Regions from separate parts of the Dorea sp. AM58-8 genome, predicted to be linked through region 1. Evidence: predicted binding sites of a transcription regulator. Region 1 holds the regulator's gene; the other holds the start of a gene.
What was found. The regulator HrcA, encoded in region 1, represses chaperone genes, less so after heat shock. The targets are predictions, from matches to a motif close to TGTTAGCACTCNNNNNNNNNGAGTGCTAACA.

Region 1 (8,211 bases):
GAGATGCTTCCTGTGCTTTGGACCATTGATCCACTGGACTGGACGACGGAGAATCAAGATGAGATCGTAAATAAAGTAGTGACGGAGGCAGAAGAAAATGATATTATTCTATTGCATGACTGTTATAAAAGTTCGGTAGAAGCCGGCCTCCGGATCGTAGATATTCTTCAGGAGGAAGGCTTTGTGTTTGTAACGGTAGATGAATTACTATTGAACTGATGAAATGAAAAGGTTAAGAATACAAAAGAGAGTTGAAAGGACAGATTTGAGATGGATTTATTTGAATATGTAAGAGAAAAGAATCTGGAGAAGGAAGCACCGCTGGCGTCACGGCTTCGCCCGACGACGCTGGAAGAGGTGGTAGGACAGCAGCATATTATAGGAAAGGATAAGCTTTTATATCGGGCTATTAAGGCGGACAAGCTGAGCTCCATTATCTTCTATGGACCGCCGGGAACTGGTAAGACGACGCTTGCTAAAGTGATCGCACATACGACCAGCGCGGAATTTAGGCAGATCAATGCCACGGTTGCAGGTAAAAAGGACATGGAGGATGTAATAAAGAAAGCGCAGGATCTGAAAGGAATGTATCAGAAGAAGACGATCCTTTTCGTAGATGAGATTCACCGCTTTAACAAAGGGCAACAGGATTATCTGCTTCCGTTTGTGGAGGACGGTACGATCATACTGATCGGAGCAACGACTGAGAATCCGTATTTTGAGGTGAACAGTGCGTTGATTTCCAGATCCAGTATCTTTGAACTGAAACCGCTGAGTAAGGAAGATATTAAAAAGCTTTTGGAGCGTGCGGTATATGATGTCGAAAAAGGTATGGGAAGCTACGGCGCAGTGATCGATGAAGAGGCACTCGATTTTCTGGCAGATGTGGCAGGCGGTGATGCGAGAAGTGCACTGAATGCGGTAGAGCTTGGAATCCTTACTACGGAACGGAGCACGGATGACAAGATCCATATTACAATCGATGTGGCTGCTGAATGTATTCAGAAACGAGTCATGAATTATGATAAAACCGGAGACAATCATTACGATACCATTTCTGCATTTATCAAAAGCATGCGTGGCTCAGATCCGGATGCGGCAGTATATTATCTTGCTAAGATGCTTTATGCCGGCGAGGATATTAAGTTTATTGCCAGACGTATTATGATCTGTGCGGCAGAAGATGTGGGTAATGCAGATCCGATGGCGCTCACTGTGGCAGTCTCGGCATCACAGGCAATTGAGCGGATCGGTATGCCTGAGGCACAGATCATTTTGTCTCAGGCAGCAATCTACGTGGCAACTGCACCAAAGAGCAATTCTGCGGTCAATGCGATTTTTGAGGCAATGGATAATGTTAAGAAAATGAAGACCACAGTGCCGTCATATCTCCAGGACGCCCATTACGGCGGTGCGGCTAATATGGGACGGGGCATCGGTTATAAATACGCACATGATTATCCGAATCATTATGTGGAACAGCAATATCTTCCGGATGAGATCAAGGATGAGAAATTTTACCATCCAAGTGATAACGGACATGAGAAAGATATCAAAGAATGGATGAATTTTCTAAAAAATGTATAAACGGTGTTGACAAATGAAACACCTGGTGATAGATTAATAACTGTAAAGATTAGCACTCGAAAGAAGCGAGTGCTAATAAGCTGAAAGGAGGAAGCCAGATGCAGGCAAGAGAAGAGTTAAGCGAAAGAAAGCTTACGATATTGCATGCGATTATCCAGACATATCTGGAGACAGGTGAGCCGGTAGGTTCCAGAACGATTTCCAAGTATTCGGATCTGAACTTGAGCTCAGCGACCATTCGTAATGAGATGGCCGACCTGGAAGAACTGGGTTACATCCTGCAGCCACACACATCTGCCGGAAGGATTCCATCAGATAAAGGATACCGTTTATATGTGGATATGCTGATGGAAGAGAAAGAGCAGGAGCTCAACGATATGCAGGAGCAGATGCTTGAGAAAGCCGACAAGATGGATCAGTTATTGAGTCAGGCAGCAAAGGTTCTGGCGAATAACACGAATTATGCGACGATGGTTTCCGCACCAGTGAATAATGCGAATAAGATTAAGTTCATTCAGTTATCCAATGTGGATGAAGAACAGTTACTTGCAGTTATTGTACTGGGAGGTAACGTGATCAAGAACAAGATCATTACCATGGATGAGCAGCTCAGTAATGAGAACCTGCTGAAGCTTAACATGCTTCTTAATACGAGTCTGAATGGTATGTCTATTGAAGAGATTAATCTTGGACTGATCGCCAGACTGAAGGAGCAGGCAGGTATTCACAGCGCAGTAGTCAGTGATGTGTTGGATGCAGTCGCAGATGCCATTCAGGTAGATGACGGTATGCATATTTACACCAGCGGCGCGACCAACATTTTCCGTTATCCGGAGTTATCCGATAAACAGAGCGCGCAGGAGATCATCAGTGCTTTTGAAGAGAAGCAGCAGTTATCCGAATTGGTGACACAGACACTGGCACAGGAAGACAACACAGGTATTCAGGTATACATCGGTGATGAGACGCCTGTACAGACAATGAAGGACTGCAGTGTTGTGACAGCTACATACGAGCTGGGAGAAGGAATGAAAGGTACGATTGGTATCATCGGACCAAAGCGTATGGATTATGAACATGTATTAAAATCGCTGAAGAAGCTGCAGAGCGAATTGGATGCGATTTTCCATAAATCAGAATAGAAGAGAAAGGTGGTATACCATTGGAGAAAGAAAAAGATATTAATCATACAGAAAAGACTCAGGAAGAGATGGTAAAGGAAGCTGTAGAAGAAGCTAAGAAGGCTGCTTCGGAAGCAGAAGCTGAGAAGCCTGAGGCTGAAGCCGAAGAACAGGAAAGTTCAGAGGAAGCAGCGAAACAGGCAGAAGCCGATAAGGAAGAAGCTTCAGAAGGAAAGAAGGGAAAGCTTTTCGGTAAGAAGAAAAAAGACAAAAAGGACGAGAAGATTGAAGAGCTGACAGACAGACTCACTCGTCAGATGGCAGAGTTTGATAACTTTCGTAAGCGTACAGAAAAGGAAAAGTCCCAGATGTACGAGATTGGTGCGAAAGATATCATAGAGAAGATCCTCCCGGTTGTTGATAACTTCGAAAGAGGTCTTGCAGCAGTGGCAGAGGATGACAAAGAAGATCCATTTGTTCAGGGAATGGATAAGATTTACAAACAGTTGATGACCACCCTGGATGGTATCGGTGTGAAACCGATCGAAGCAGTTGGTCAGGAATTTAACCCGGATTTCCACAATGCAGTGATGCATGAGGAGAATGAAGAAGCCGGTGAGAATACGATCACCGAAGAATTCCAGAAGGGTTATATGTATCGTGACTCCGTAGTGAGACACAGTATGGTAAAGGTTGCAAATTAAGGAGGAAATAGACATGGGAAAAATTATTGGTATTGATTTAGGTACAACAAACAGTTGTGTAGCTGTTATGGAAGGTGGTCAGCCGACCGTTATCGCTAATACAGAAGGAGCAAGAACGACACCATCTGTTGTAGCATTTACAAAGACAGGCGAGCGTCTGGTAGGTGAGCCTGCAAAGCGTCAGGCAGTAACTAATGCAGAGAAGACAATCTCTTCTATCAAGAGAGAGATGGGTACAGATTATAAAGTAACGATTGATGACAAGAAATATTCTCCACAGGAGATTTCAGCAATGATCCTTCAGAAGCTGAAAGCTGATGCAGAAGGATACCTTGGTGAAAAGGTTACAGAGGCAGTTATCACTGTTCCTGCTTATTTCAACGATGCTCAGCGTCAGGCTACTAAGGATGCAGGTAAGATCGCAGGACTTGATGTAAAACGTATTATCAATGAGCCTACAGCAGCAGCACTTGCTTATGGTCTTGACAATGAGAGAGAGCAGAAGATCATGGTATATGACCTTGGTGGTGGTACATTCGATGTATCCGTGATCGAGATCGGTGACGGCGTTATCGAAGTACTGTCTACAGCTGGTAACAACAGACTTGGTGGAGATGACTTTGACCAGAAGATTACAGATTATATGCTTTCTGAGTTCAAGAAACAGGAAGGCGTAGATCTTTCTACAGATAAGATGGCACTGCAGAGACTGAAAGAAGCAGCTGAGAAAGCTAAGAAAGAACTTTCTTCTGCAACAACAACGAATATCAACCTTCCATTCATCACTGCAACAAGTGAAGGACCGAAGCATTTTGATATGAACCTTACAAGAGCTAAATTCGATGAATTAACTCACGATCTGGTAGAGAAGACAGCTGAGCCTGTAACAAGAGCTCTGGCAGATGCTGGTATCACGGCTTCTGAACTTGGTCAGGTACTGCTGGTTGGTGGATCTACACGTATCCCGGCTGTACAGGACAAAGTAAGACAGATGACAGGCAAAGAGCCTAGCAAATCCCTGAATCCTGATGAGTGTGTAGCACTTGGTGCTTCCGTACAGGGTGGTAAGCTTGCAGGAGATGCCGGCGCAGGTGATATCCTTCTTCTTGATGTTACTCCACTTTCACTGTCTATCGAGACAATGGGCGGTGTGGCTACAAGACTGATCGAGAGAAATACTACAATTCCTACTAAGAAGAGCCAGATCTTCTCTACAGCAGCTGATAATCAGACAGCTGTAGATATCAACGTAGTACAGGGCGAGAGACAGTTCGCAAGAGATAACAAATCCCTTGGACAGTTCCGTCTGGATGGTATTCCGCCGGCAAGACGTGGTGTACCACAGATCGAAGTTACATTTGATATCGATGCCAACGGTATTGTAAATGTATCCGCTAAGGATCTTGGAACAGGTAAGGAACAGCATATTACAATCACAGCTGGTTCTAATATGTCTGATGATGAGATCGATAAGGCTGTAAAGGAAGCAGCAGAGTTCGAAGCTCAGGACAAGAAACGTAAAGAAGCAATCGATGCTAAGAATGATGCAGACGCTATGGTATTCCAGACAGAGAAAGCTATGGATGAAGTTGGCGACAAGATCGATGCAGCAGACAAGGCTGCTGTTGAGGCAGATTGCAAAGCACTGAAAGAGCTTCTTGAGAAAGTAAATATGGATGATATCTCCGATGCACAGGTTGCAGAGATCAACGCTGGCAAAGAGAAACTGATGCAGAGTGCACAGAAGCTGTTTGCTAAGGTATATGAGCAGTCACAGGGTGCACAGGGCGCAGGTCCTAACCCAGGAGCAGGAGCAGGCGCAGGTCCGAATCCGGGACCTGCTCCGGAAGGATTTGACGGAGATGACGTTGTAGACGGAGATTATAAAGAGGTATAATCCTTGAGTGACCAGGGAACTGGTACTAAGGTGGTTCTGCTGGACCGGTGGAGGTGACGAAACCGGTCTGGCAGATTTCTTTGTATAAAAATATTTATGTAAAAACTGCATGTTTTGAATTAAGGAGAAGTGGTTATGGCGGAGAAACGCGACTATTATGAGGTGCTTGGAGTCAGCAAGGATGTTGATGATGCAACTCTGAAGAAAGCATACAGAAAGGTTGCTAAGAAATACCATCCGGATATGAATCCGGGAGACAAGGAAGCTGAGAAGAAGTTCAAAGAAGCTTCGGAGGCATATGCTGTACTTAGTGACCCAGAGAAGAGAAGACAGTATGATCAGTTCGGTCATGCGGCATTTGAAGGCGGCGCAGGTGGTGCCGGCGGATATGGTGGATTTGATTTTAATGGTGCTGATTTTAGCGATATATTCGGAGATATATTTGGAGATCTGTTTGGCGGCAGCCGCAGAGGCGGCGGTCGTGCAAATCAGGGGCCAATGAAAGGTATGAACATTCGTAAAGCAGTGCGCATCACCTTTGAAGAGGCTGTGTTTGGATGTGAAAAAGAGATTGATGTAGTATTGAAAGATCCTTGTACCAAGTGTAATGGTACCGGAGCTAAGCCGGGTACTTCACCAGAGACCTGTAGCAAATGTGGCGGCAAAGGTCAGGTTGTCTATACACAGCAGTCATTGTTTGGTATGGTACAGAATGTACAGACTTGTCCGGACTGTGGCGGAACCGGTAAGATTATCCGTGAGAAGTGTCCGGATTGTGGAGGTACGGGATATACATCCAGCAGAAAGAAGATTTCGGTATCGATTCCTGCAGGTATTGATAATGGTCAGAGTGTACGTATTCGCGAAAAGGGTGAACCAGGTGTAAATGGTGGACCGAGAGGAGATCTGCTGGTAGAGGTGGCTGTATCCAGACATCCAATCTTCCAGAGACAGGATATGCATATCTTCTCTACCGTACCGATTTCCTTTGCACAGGCAGCACTTGGCGGTGATGTGAAGATTAAGACGGTAGACGGGGATGTTATTTATACGGTTAAGCCAGGCACAAAAACGGATACGAAGATTCGATTAAAAGGCAAAGGTGTACCGTCTGTACGTAATTCTCAGATCCGTGGAGATCACTACGTAACGCTGGTAATCCAGACACCGGAGAAGCTGAGTGCAGAGGCGAAAGAGGCACTGCGCAGGTTTGATGAACTGTCCGGTAATTCACTGAATCAGGATCTGAATGACAAGAAGCACAAAGCGAAGAAAAGTTTCAAAGAAAAAGTAAAAGAAGCATTTGAAGATTAACAGATTTGTGCATAGGGGGATATATGATCTTACTCAGTAAAGAAGAAATAGAAAAGCTGATTGATCCAAATGAAATGATGGATCAGATTGAAGAGGCATATCGCTTGTATGGAGAGAATCAATTCTTCATGCCGCCTCGTCCGGTGATTGAACATGATAATAAGTCGTTGATTTATATGCCATGTTATACGGATGATGTGATTGGCACCAAGATTCTGACGATATTTCCGGAGAATTCAAAGCTTGGACTTCCGTCTATTGATGGCGTAATCCTGCTGAATAATGCTGTGACAGGTGCTCCGGAAGCATTGCTTGACGGACAGTCTGTGACTGCCTGGAGGACAGGTGCAGTTGGCGGTGTGGGTATCCGTCATCTGTCACGTAAGGATTGTCATACAGTAGGCATCATAGGAGCAGGAGTGCAGGGATTCCATCTGGCATTATATGCATGCGCAGCCAGAGATATCCATACCGTATACATTTACAATCACAGTGACAGAGATCTTACAGATTTTATTGCAAGATTGGAGAAAGCGATTGATAATCCGAATACAAAAGTGGTATGGTGTAAGAAGACAGAAGAACTGGTGAAACACAGTGATATTATCTGTACCGCTACACCATCTGCGGTTCCGGTACTTCCAAATGATAAAGAATTACTGCGGGGCAAATGCATTATCGCAATCGGATCTTATACACCGGAGATGCGTGAGATTCCAGACGCGATCTGGGATCTGACAGATAAAGTGTATATAGAGCTCCCTTATGCGTGTGAGGAAAGCGGAGATCTGAGTCAGCCGATCGCGGAAGGAAGACTGACAGAAGACAGAACTGTTCTCATGAGCAATTATCTGCAGTCCGGAGCGGATGAAGAAGAGATTGCAGCAGGTACAACGTATTTCAAATCCGTTGGAATGGCACTCTTTGATATATGTGTAGCACAGAAATTATTAGCAAAGTCAAAGGAGAAACAGCAATGAAAGTAGTAGCAACAGAAAAAGCACCAAAAGCATTAGGACCATATTCTCAGGGATACGTACATGGAGGCGTACTGTATACAGCAGGACAGATTGCTATCGATCCGGCAGTGAATGATGTGACAGCCAAGACAATCGAAGAGCAGACAGAGCAGGTATGCAAGAACCTGGGTGAAGTTCTGAAAGAAGCAGGAACTGATTTTGCACATGTACTTAAGACCACTTGTTTCCTGGCTGATATGGGAGACTTTGGTGCATTTAATGAAGTATATGGTAAGTACTTTACATCCAAACCGGCAAGAAGTTGTGTCGCAGTAAAGACTCTTCCAAAGGGAGTTTTGTGTGAAGTAGAACTGATTGCAGCAGTAGAAGAGTAGGAGGAATTATCATGGCAGAACAGCAGAATGGATGCACACCATCCGATTGCGCCAGCTGTGCGCAGGGAGCTACATGTGGAAAGAAACCGGTAGATCTGCACGAACCGGCGAATCCATATTCTCATGTTAATAAAGTGATTGCTGTAGTCAGTGGCAAGGGTGGTGTCGGCAAGTCTATGGTAACCGCATCACTTGCACGTATGATGCGTGAGCAGGGATTTTCTGTAGGTATTA
Region 2 (8,211 bases), on a different contig from region 1:
CAGATAGAAAAGGGAGAGTTTGCAGTTGTAGTTGGTCCAAGTGGAGCAGGAAAGACAACGGTACTGAATATCCTTGGCGGAATGGATACGGCTACATCCGGTCAGGTGCTGGTGGATGGAGTAGATATTGCAAAGTATTCTGGGAAGCAGCTGACAGCATATCGCAGAGACGATATCGGATTTGTATTCCAGTTCTATAACCTGATTCCGAATCTGACTGCGCTGGAGAACGTGGAACTGGCACTCCAGATCTGTAAGGATCCGTTACCGGCAGAAGAGGTGTTGCGGGAGGTAGGACTTGGTGACAGATTGAAGAATTTTCCGGCACAGCTTTCCGGAGGTGAGCAGCAGAGAGTATCAATTGCGAGAGCGTTGGCGAAGAATCCGAAGCTTCTGCTCTGTGATGAGCCGACAGGAGCCCTGGATTATAATACAGGTAAGGCGATTTTAAAACTGCTCCAGGATACCTGTAGAGAAAAGGGGATGACGGTAATCCTGATCACGCACAACTCGGCAATCGCACCAATGGCAGACCGGGTGATCCAGATTAAGAATGGTAAGGTATCGAAGATGACGGTGAATCCGCATCCGGTATCAGTCGAGACGATAGAATGGTAGGAGCTTGGATATGAAGACTACGACGATTGAATTTTTCAGAGAGATTAAAAAGAGCTCGGGACGTTTTGTGTCGATACTGTTTATTGTGGCGCTTGGTGTTGCATTTTTCTCTGGAATCCGTGCTTCGGAACCGGATATGCGTGTGACAGGAGATGCATATTTTGATCAGGCGAATCTGATGGATATCAAGGTTATCAGTACACTGGGATTGACAAAAGATGATGTGAAAGCATTCGAAGGACTGGACAGTATCGAGAAAGCAGAAGGCGCATACAGCGGGGATTTTCTGAATTATGATGGTGAGAAACAGCGTGCATTGCATGTGATGTCGTTGTCTGAGGATATGAATCAGATTACGGTTACAGAAGGAAGACTTCCGGAGAAGTCTGGCGAATGTCTGGCAGATGACGAGAGCACCTATAAGGTCGGAGATAAGATCAAGCTTACGTCCGGTACGGAAGACCCGGTTACAGATACACTGGCAACAGATGAACTTACTGTGGTTGGTACAGGGAACAGTCCATATTATATATCTTACGGCAGAGGCAGTACGACGATCGGCAACGGAAGTCTGTCAGCATTTCTTGTGGTTCCGAGGGAGACATTTACACAGGACGTGTACACAGAATGCTATCTGTTAGTAAAGGGAGCGAAAGAGTGTATTGCTTATACAGATGAATACGAAGATCTGATAGATGATGCTATGGATGATGTGAAGGAACTCTCCAATGATCGGGGAATCATCAGAAGACGGGAACTGGTCGATGATGCTACCAGAGAGCTGGATCAGGCGAAGATAGATCTGAAAGAGGGAAAAGCGAAGGCAGAACAGGAATTATCAGATGCGGAGACACAGATAGCGGATGCAGAAAGTCAGCTGGCAGATGCGAAAGAAAAGATCAGAAGCGGCAGGGCTCAGATAGAGGAAGCAAAGAATACGCTGACACAGAAACAGCAGGAGCTGGATCAGGCAAAAGCACAATATGCAGATGGTGTGCAGCAATTACAGGATGGACGTGCTCAATATGAAGCAGGGAAGACTGCATTTGAAGCAGGAAAGCCAGAGGCAGAACAGAAGATTACAGAAGGCGAAGCAGCTCTTGAACAGATCCAGGCGGGGATTGATATCTGCAATAATGGATTAGATGCACTCAAAGATATGTGTGGTAATGATGAATCCATTTATGGAAATCCGGATACAGAGATAGGAGCACAATACGCTGGACTGGTGCAGCAACTGGAGGGATTGGAGCAGCAGAAAACAGAATTTTCAGCTCAGCTACAGATGGCAAAAGATCAGCTCGCTTCTGCGGAACAGCAATTTTCAGATACGAAGGCCGCACTGGATGCATCTGAGGCAGCGCTGGCGTCAGTACCGGCGCAGCTGACAAGTGGACAGGAGCAGATTAATGCCGGCTGGCAGGAACTGTCTGAGAAGGAACAGGAACTGGAAAAAGGGATGTCTGAGATTACGGAAAATGAGAATAAGATCTCAGATGCAAAACAAGATTTGGAAGAAGGCAGAACAAAAGCAGCACAGGATATTGCGGATGGGGAAGATAAGATTGCAGATGGTGAGAAAAAGATCGATGATATCCCGGAGGCAGAATGGTATATTTATGACAGAAGTACATTGCCGGAGTACAATGGTTATGGGGAGAATGCAGATCGGATGAAGGCTATAGGAAAAGTCTTCCCGGTATTGTTCTTCTTGGTAGCCGCTCTGATCAGTCTTACCGGTATGACTCGTATGGTAGAAGAACAACGAGTACAGATTGGTACGATGAAAGCACTTGGATATCGCAGATCAACAATTGCTATGAAGTATATTGGTTATGCGTTTTTGGCAACTATCACCGGAAGTATTCTCGGAGTGTTGGTTGGTGAGAAGATTTTGCCGTATATAATCATTTATTCATATGGTATTTTATATCATCACATTCCGGAGATTCTGGTGCCATATGTGCCGTCATACGGTATTATGGCATCGGCAGCAGCAATTGCGTGCACTTTGATGGCAACAATCTTTGCCTGCTATAAGGAACTGGGAGCACAGCCGTCTGAGCTGATGCGTCCTCCGGCTCCTAAAGTAGGAAAAAGGGTTTTCCTGGAACGGATTCCGTTTATATGGAAACGATTGAATTTCTCGTGGAAATCTACAGTGCGCAATTTGATGCGGTATAAAAAGCGCTTCTTTATGACGATATTTGGTATTGGTGGCTGTATGGCGCTGATGATCGTGGGATATGGACTTAGGGATTCTGTATATGAGATTGCAGATATCCAGTATTCTGAGATCCAGCTTTATGACGGTCAGATCGTGCTGCAGGAAGATTTGAATGAGCAGGATCGAGAACACCTGAATACATTTTTGGATACGGACAAAGACGTAGAATCTTATATGGATGCTTATATGAAGAGCATTACACTTAAGAATGGAAAGAAAGAGCGTCAGGCTTACATTACGGTGTTTGGAGATGTGAAAAATATAGGACGGTATGTAGATTTTCACGACCGAAAATCAGATGAGAAATACAAACTTACAGATGATGGTGTGATTATCAGTGAAAAGACTGCTAAGCTTCTAAACGCTAAAGCGGGAGATCGTATCACGATTCAGGATGAGAAAAACGGCGATAAAGAACTCACCATTTCTCATATATGTGAGAATTATATGGGACATTATATCTATATGACGCCAACTTATTATAATAAGGTATTTGGTACAATGCCGGAGTATAACAGTGTTCTGTTTGAAACGGATGATTCTTACAGCCAGACACAGGTAGAAGACGTTGGCGAGAAGATCATGAAACGGGATGAAGTTTTAAGCATCAGCTATGTTCATGATATTCAGGAACAGTTGGATGAAATGCTGTCCAGCCTTAATCTTGTTATTATTGTATTGATCATTTCAGCAGGAATGCTGGCATTTGTTGTACTTTATAATCTTAATACGATCAATATCACAGAGCGGCAGCGGGAATTAGCTACATTGAAGGTATTGGGATTCTACGACGGAGAAGTGGCACAATATGTATTCCGTGAGAATATTTTGTTGACGTTTATCGGCGCAGCAGTGGGTGTTGTGCTTGGCAAGGTTCTGCATTTGTTTACGATTCAGACGGTGGAAGTAGATGCAGCTATGTTTGGACGTAGTATCTATCTGCCGAGTTTTATTTATAGTCTGTTGTTTACCGTGGGATTTTCATTGTTGATCAACGGGATCATGTATTTTAAACTGAAGAAGATCAATATGGTGGAGTCTTTGAAGAGCGTAGAGTAAAGCTTCTTGAAGATGCTCCGGTGGACCTGGAAGACAGATTTAATAAACAGTTTATAAATTTAAGGAAATTATTAGCACTCTTTTTTGAAGAGTGCTAATTTTCTATTGACTTTTAAATTTTACAGTATTATCATAATTTTTGTACATAAAGTACGGAAAAAAGAGCTGGTAGGCTCTGATATTATATAGAATAAAAACAGGAGTGATAGACATGGCAAAAAAAGGTTCATTATCAATCAGCAGTGAGAATATTTTTCCGATTATTAAAAAGTGGGTATATTCCGATCATGACATTTTCTTCCGTGAGATGGTGTCGAATGGATGTGACGCGATCACTAAGCTTAAGAAGTTGGATATGATGGGTGAATATCAGCTTCCGGATGATTACAAACCACAGATTCGTGTTGTTGTAAGCCCGGAAGATAAGACTTTGAAGTTTATCGATGATGGTCTTGGCATGACAGAAGATGAAGTTGAAGAATATATTACCCAGATCGCATTTTCCGGTGCAACAGAATTCCTGGAGAAGTATAAAGATAAGACATCAGAAGATGATATGATCGGTCATTTCGGTCTTGGATTCTATTCTGCATTCATGGTTGCCGATGAGGTTCATATTGATACACTTTCTTATAAAGAAGGGGCAAAGCCGGTACACTGGGTAAGTGACGGAGGCACAGAATATGAGATGTCAGAAGGCGATAAGGAAGGTGTTGGTACCGAGATCACACTGTTCCTGAATGAGGATAGTTTACAGTTCGCGAATGAATACCGTGCAAGAGAAGTACTGGAGAAATATTGCTCATTTATGCCTGTTCCGATCTATCTGGAGAAGGCGAATGCGGAGCAGGAATATGAGACTATCGATGAGGCGGATCTGAAAGAGGATGACGTAGTCGTAGAGCGTATCCATGAAGAAGCCAAGATGGAAGAAAAAGAGAATGAAAATGGCGAGAAGGAGATGGTAGAAGTATCTCCTGCCAAGGATAAAGTTAAGATCAACAAACGTCCGGTACCGCTTAACGATACGACACCGTTGTGGACGAAACATCCGAATGAATGCAGCAAAGAAGACTACATTGATTTCTACCGCAAGGTATTTATGGATTATAAGGAGCCATTGTTCTGGATTCATCTGAACATGGATTATCCGTTCAACTTGAAAGGTATCCTGTACTTCCCGAAGATTAATACCGAATATGATTCTGTAGAGGGAACCATTAAGCTGTATAACAATCAGGTCTTTATCGCAGATAATATCAAAGAAGTAATTCCGGAATTTCTGATGGTATTAAAGGGAGTGATTGACTGCCCGGATCTGCCACTGAACGTATCCAGAAGTGCTCTGCAGAATGATGGATTTGTTAATAAGATCGCGGATTATATTTCCAAGAAGGTTGCAGATAAGCTGAGCGGAATGTGCAAGACAGACAAAGAGTCTTATGAGAAGTATTGGGATGATATCAGTCCGTTTATCAAGTTTGGATGCCTGAAGGACGAGAAGTTCTGTGATAAGATGACAGATTACATCTTGTTCAAGAATATTGATCATAAGTATCTGACACTGAAAGAGTGTGTAGAGAATAATGGTGGCAAGCTGGAAGATAAGAAAGCAGAGAAGCCGGAAGGTGACAACGCTGAGAATAAAGAGCAGACTACCATCTACTATGTGACAGATGAACAGCAGCAGAGCCAGTACATCAATATGTTCCGTGCGCAGGGACAGGATGCTGTGATCCTGTCACACAACATTGACTCTCCGTTCATTACACAGTTAGAGCAGCGCAATCCGGAACTGAAGTTCCAGAGAATTGATGCGGATGTCAATGCATCTTCGAAGGAAGAAGTATCTGAGGAAGAGAAGGAGGCATTCCAGAAGACAACCGATGAACTGGTTGCACTGTTCCGTAAAGAGCTTGGCAATGAGAATCTGGAAGTGAAGGTAGAGAAGATCAAAGATGAGTCTGTGGCAGCTATGATCACACTGTCAGAAGAAAGTCGCCGTATGCAGGATATGATGAAGATGTATGGTATGGCAGGTATGGATCCGTCTATGTTTGGAACGACCGGCACACTGGTACTGAATGCGAATCATCCGTTGGTACAGTATGTACAGGCACATAAGGATGAAGAGAATACAGGTATCTTCTGTAAGCAGTTATATGACCTGGCTATGCTGGCGCATAAGCCGTTATCACCGGAAGAGATGACAGCTTTTGTACAGAGAAGTAATGAGATTATGCTGAAGCTTGCAAAATAATGTGATATAATGAATCCGTCGATGGTGATGACTATCGGCGGATTTTTGTGCACGTCGAATAGGCGTCAGCCTGCTCGATTATTGAGGTTATGAGATTTCATTTCACAGGAGGATAAGCAAATGAATACAAGAACAGAACGCATTATGAAGGCATTGGAAGAACGTGGATTAAGCCAGATGCTGGTAGTAGATCCGATGTCTATTTATTATATGACCGGTGTTTATATTGAACCACATGAAAGATTCTACGGATTATTATTGCGGAAGAATGGAGGTCATGTATTATTTTTGAATAATTTATTTACCATTCCGGATGGCGTAGAACTGGAGAAGGTATGGTATAGCGATACAGATCCGGCGATGGATTATGTGATGAAATATATTGATCCAAACTGTAGACTTGGCGTTGATAAAGATATTAAAGCAAGATTTTTATTGCCATTGATGGATAATCATGCCGCAACAGGATTTGAAAATGCTTCTCTTGCAGTAGATGTGACACGTGGTATTAAAGATGAAGAAGAAAAAGAAAAGATGCGTGCAGCATCTAAGATCAACGATCAGGCTATGGCGAGATTCCGTGAGCTTGTAAAAGAAGGCATTACAGAGAAAGAGATCGCTGATCAGACTCTTGAGATCTACAAAGAACTGGGAGCAGAGGGATTCTCCTTTGATCCGATCGTGTCTTTTGGAGCCAATGCAGCCGATCCGCATCACATGCCAGATGATACTGTACTGAAAGCAGGAGATGTGATCCTGTTTGATGTGGGATGTATCAAGGACGGATACTGCTCTGATATGACACGTACCTTCTGCTATAAAGAAGTAACAGCGAAGAATAAAGAGATCTATGATCTGGTACTGAATGCAAATCGTTCTGCTATCGCAAAGATCAAACCTGGCGTACCGCTTTGTGAACTGGATAAAACAGCCAGAGATATTATCACAGAAGCAGGATACGGTGAGGGATTCAATCATCGTCTGGGACATTTTATCGGACTGTCTGAGCATGAGTTTGGTGATGTATCGTTGACAAATGAGACAAAAGCAGAGCCTGGCATGATCTTCTCTATTGAGCCTGGTATTTATCTGCCGGGAGATACAGGAGTTCGAATTGAGGATCTGGTGTTGGTAACAGAAGACGGCGTAGAAGTGCTGAACTCTTACACCAAAGAACTGCAGGTTATTGAATAAAACGATAGACTTGAAGGAAAGACACGGAGGGTATGTGCAATGAAGTTATTTCAGCAGAAGACGGTGATTAACAAATGTGAGACGGCAAAAGAATTTGCAGAGGCTTACCAGATCGGCAAGGGAGATTTTATCCTGGCGAGCAAGAGTACCTATGATGCGTATTTTACGCCGTTAGGTCTGGATGCCCATGTGGAATACAAGAGCGAGTATGGAAAAGGAGAACCGACGGATGTGATGATCGATGCGCTGATTGCAGATTATAAAGCATCCGGATGTGACCGTATCATAGCGATCGGTGGCGGTGGAGTTATCGATATGGCTAAGATTCTGGTGCTGGAAGGTGAACATACTGCTGAGCAGGTGTATCGCAGACAGGTACCTCTGAAGAAAGCGCATACCTTGATCGCAGTACCTACCACTTGTGGCGCGGGATCAGAAGTGTCCAACGTATCGATCGCAGAATTGACCAGTATTCACAGTAAAATGGGATTAGCGGACGACAGTATTTTTGCAGATGAGGCAGTGCTTGTGCCGGAACTTTTGACCAAGCTTCCGTATTCATTTTTTGCTACCAGTGCGATTGACGCATTTATCCATGCCATCGAATCTTATGTGTCACCAAAGGCAACGCTGTATACACGGATGTTCAGTAACCAGGCAATGGAAATGATCCTGGACGGATTCCAGAAGATCGTGGAGTATGGACCGGAATACCGCATGGAGATTCTGGATCAGTTTCTGGTGGCAAGCGATCTTGCCGGTGTGGCATTTGGCAATGCGGGAACAGGCGCGGTGCATGCTATGTCCTATCCGTTGAGTGGGGAGTATCATGTGGCACACGGAGAAGCCAACT

Region 2: the regulator HrcA is predicted to act here: its motif matches at 3,974-4,004, upstream of htpG (molecular chaperone HtpG).

What each region holds. Positions count from the first base shown of each region.
Region 1 is NZ_QSDM01000017.1:6,413-14,623, forward strand. It holds gene DXA18_RS11785 (polysaccharide deacetylase family protein) at 1-219, shown strand, start outside; gene DXA18_RS11790 (replication-associated recombination protein A) at 271-1,587, shown strand; gene hrcA (heat-inducible transcriptional repressor HrcA) at 1,686-2,729, shown strand; gene grpE (nucleotide exchange factor GrpE) at 2,798-3,412, shown strand; gene dnaK (molecular chaperone DnaK) at 3,426-5,309, shown strand; gene dnaJ (molecular chaperone DnaJ) at 5,445-6,623, shown strand; gene DXA18_RS11815 (ornithine cyclodeaminase family protein) at 6,647-7,603, shown strand; gene DXA18_RS11820 (RidA family protein) at 7,600-7,977, shown strand; gene DXA18_RS11825 (Mrp/NBP35 family ATP-binding protein) at 7,989-8,211, shown strand, end outside.
Region 2 is NZ_QSDM01000010.1:38,704-46,914, forward strand. It holds gene DXA18_RS08785 (ABC transporter ATP-binding protein) at 1-618, shown strand, start outside; gene DXA18_RS08790 (ABC transporter permease) at 629-3,904, shown strand; gene htpG (molecular chaperone HtpG) at 4,116-6,164, shown strand; gene DXA18_RS08800 (M24 family metallopeptidase) at 6,285-7,358, shown strand; gene DXA18_RS08805 (4-hydroxybutyrate dehydrogenase) at 7,398-8,211, shown strand, end outside.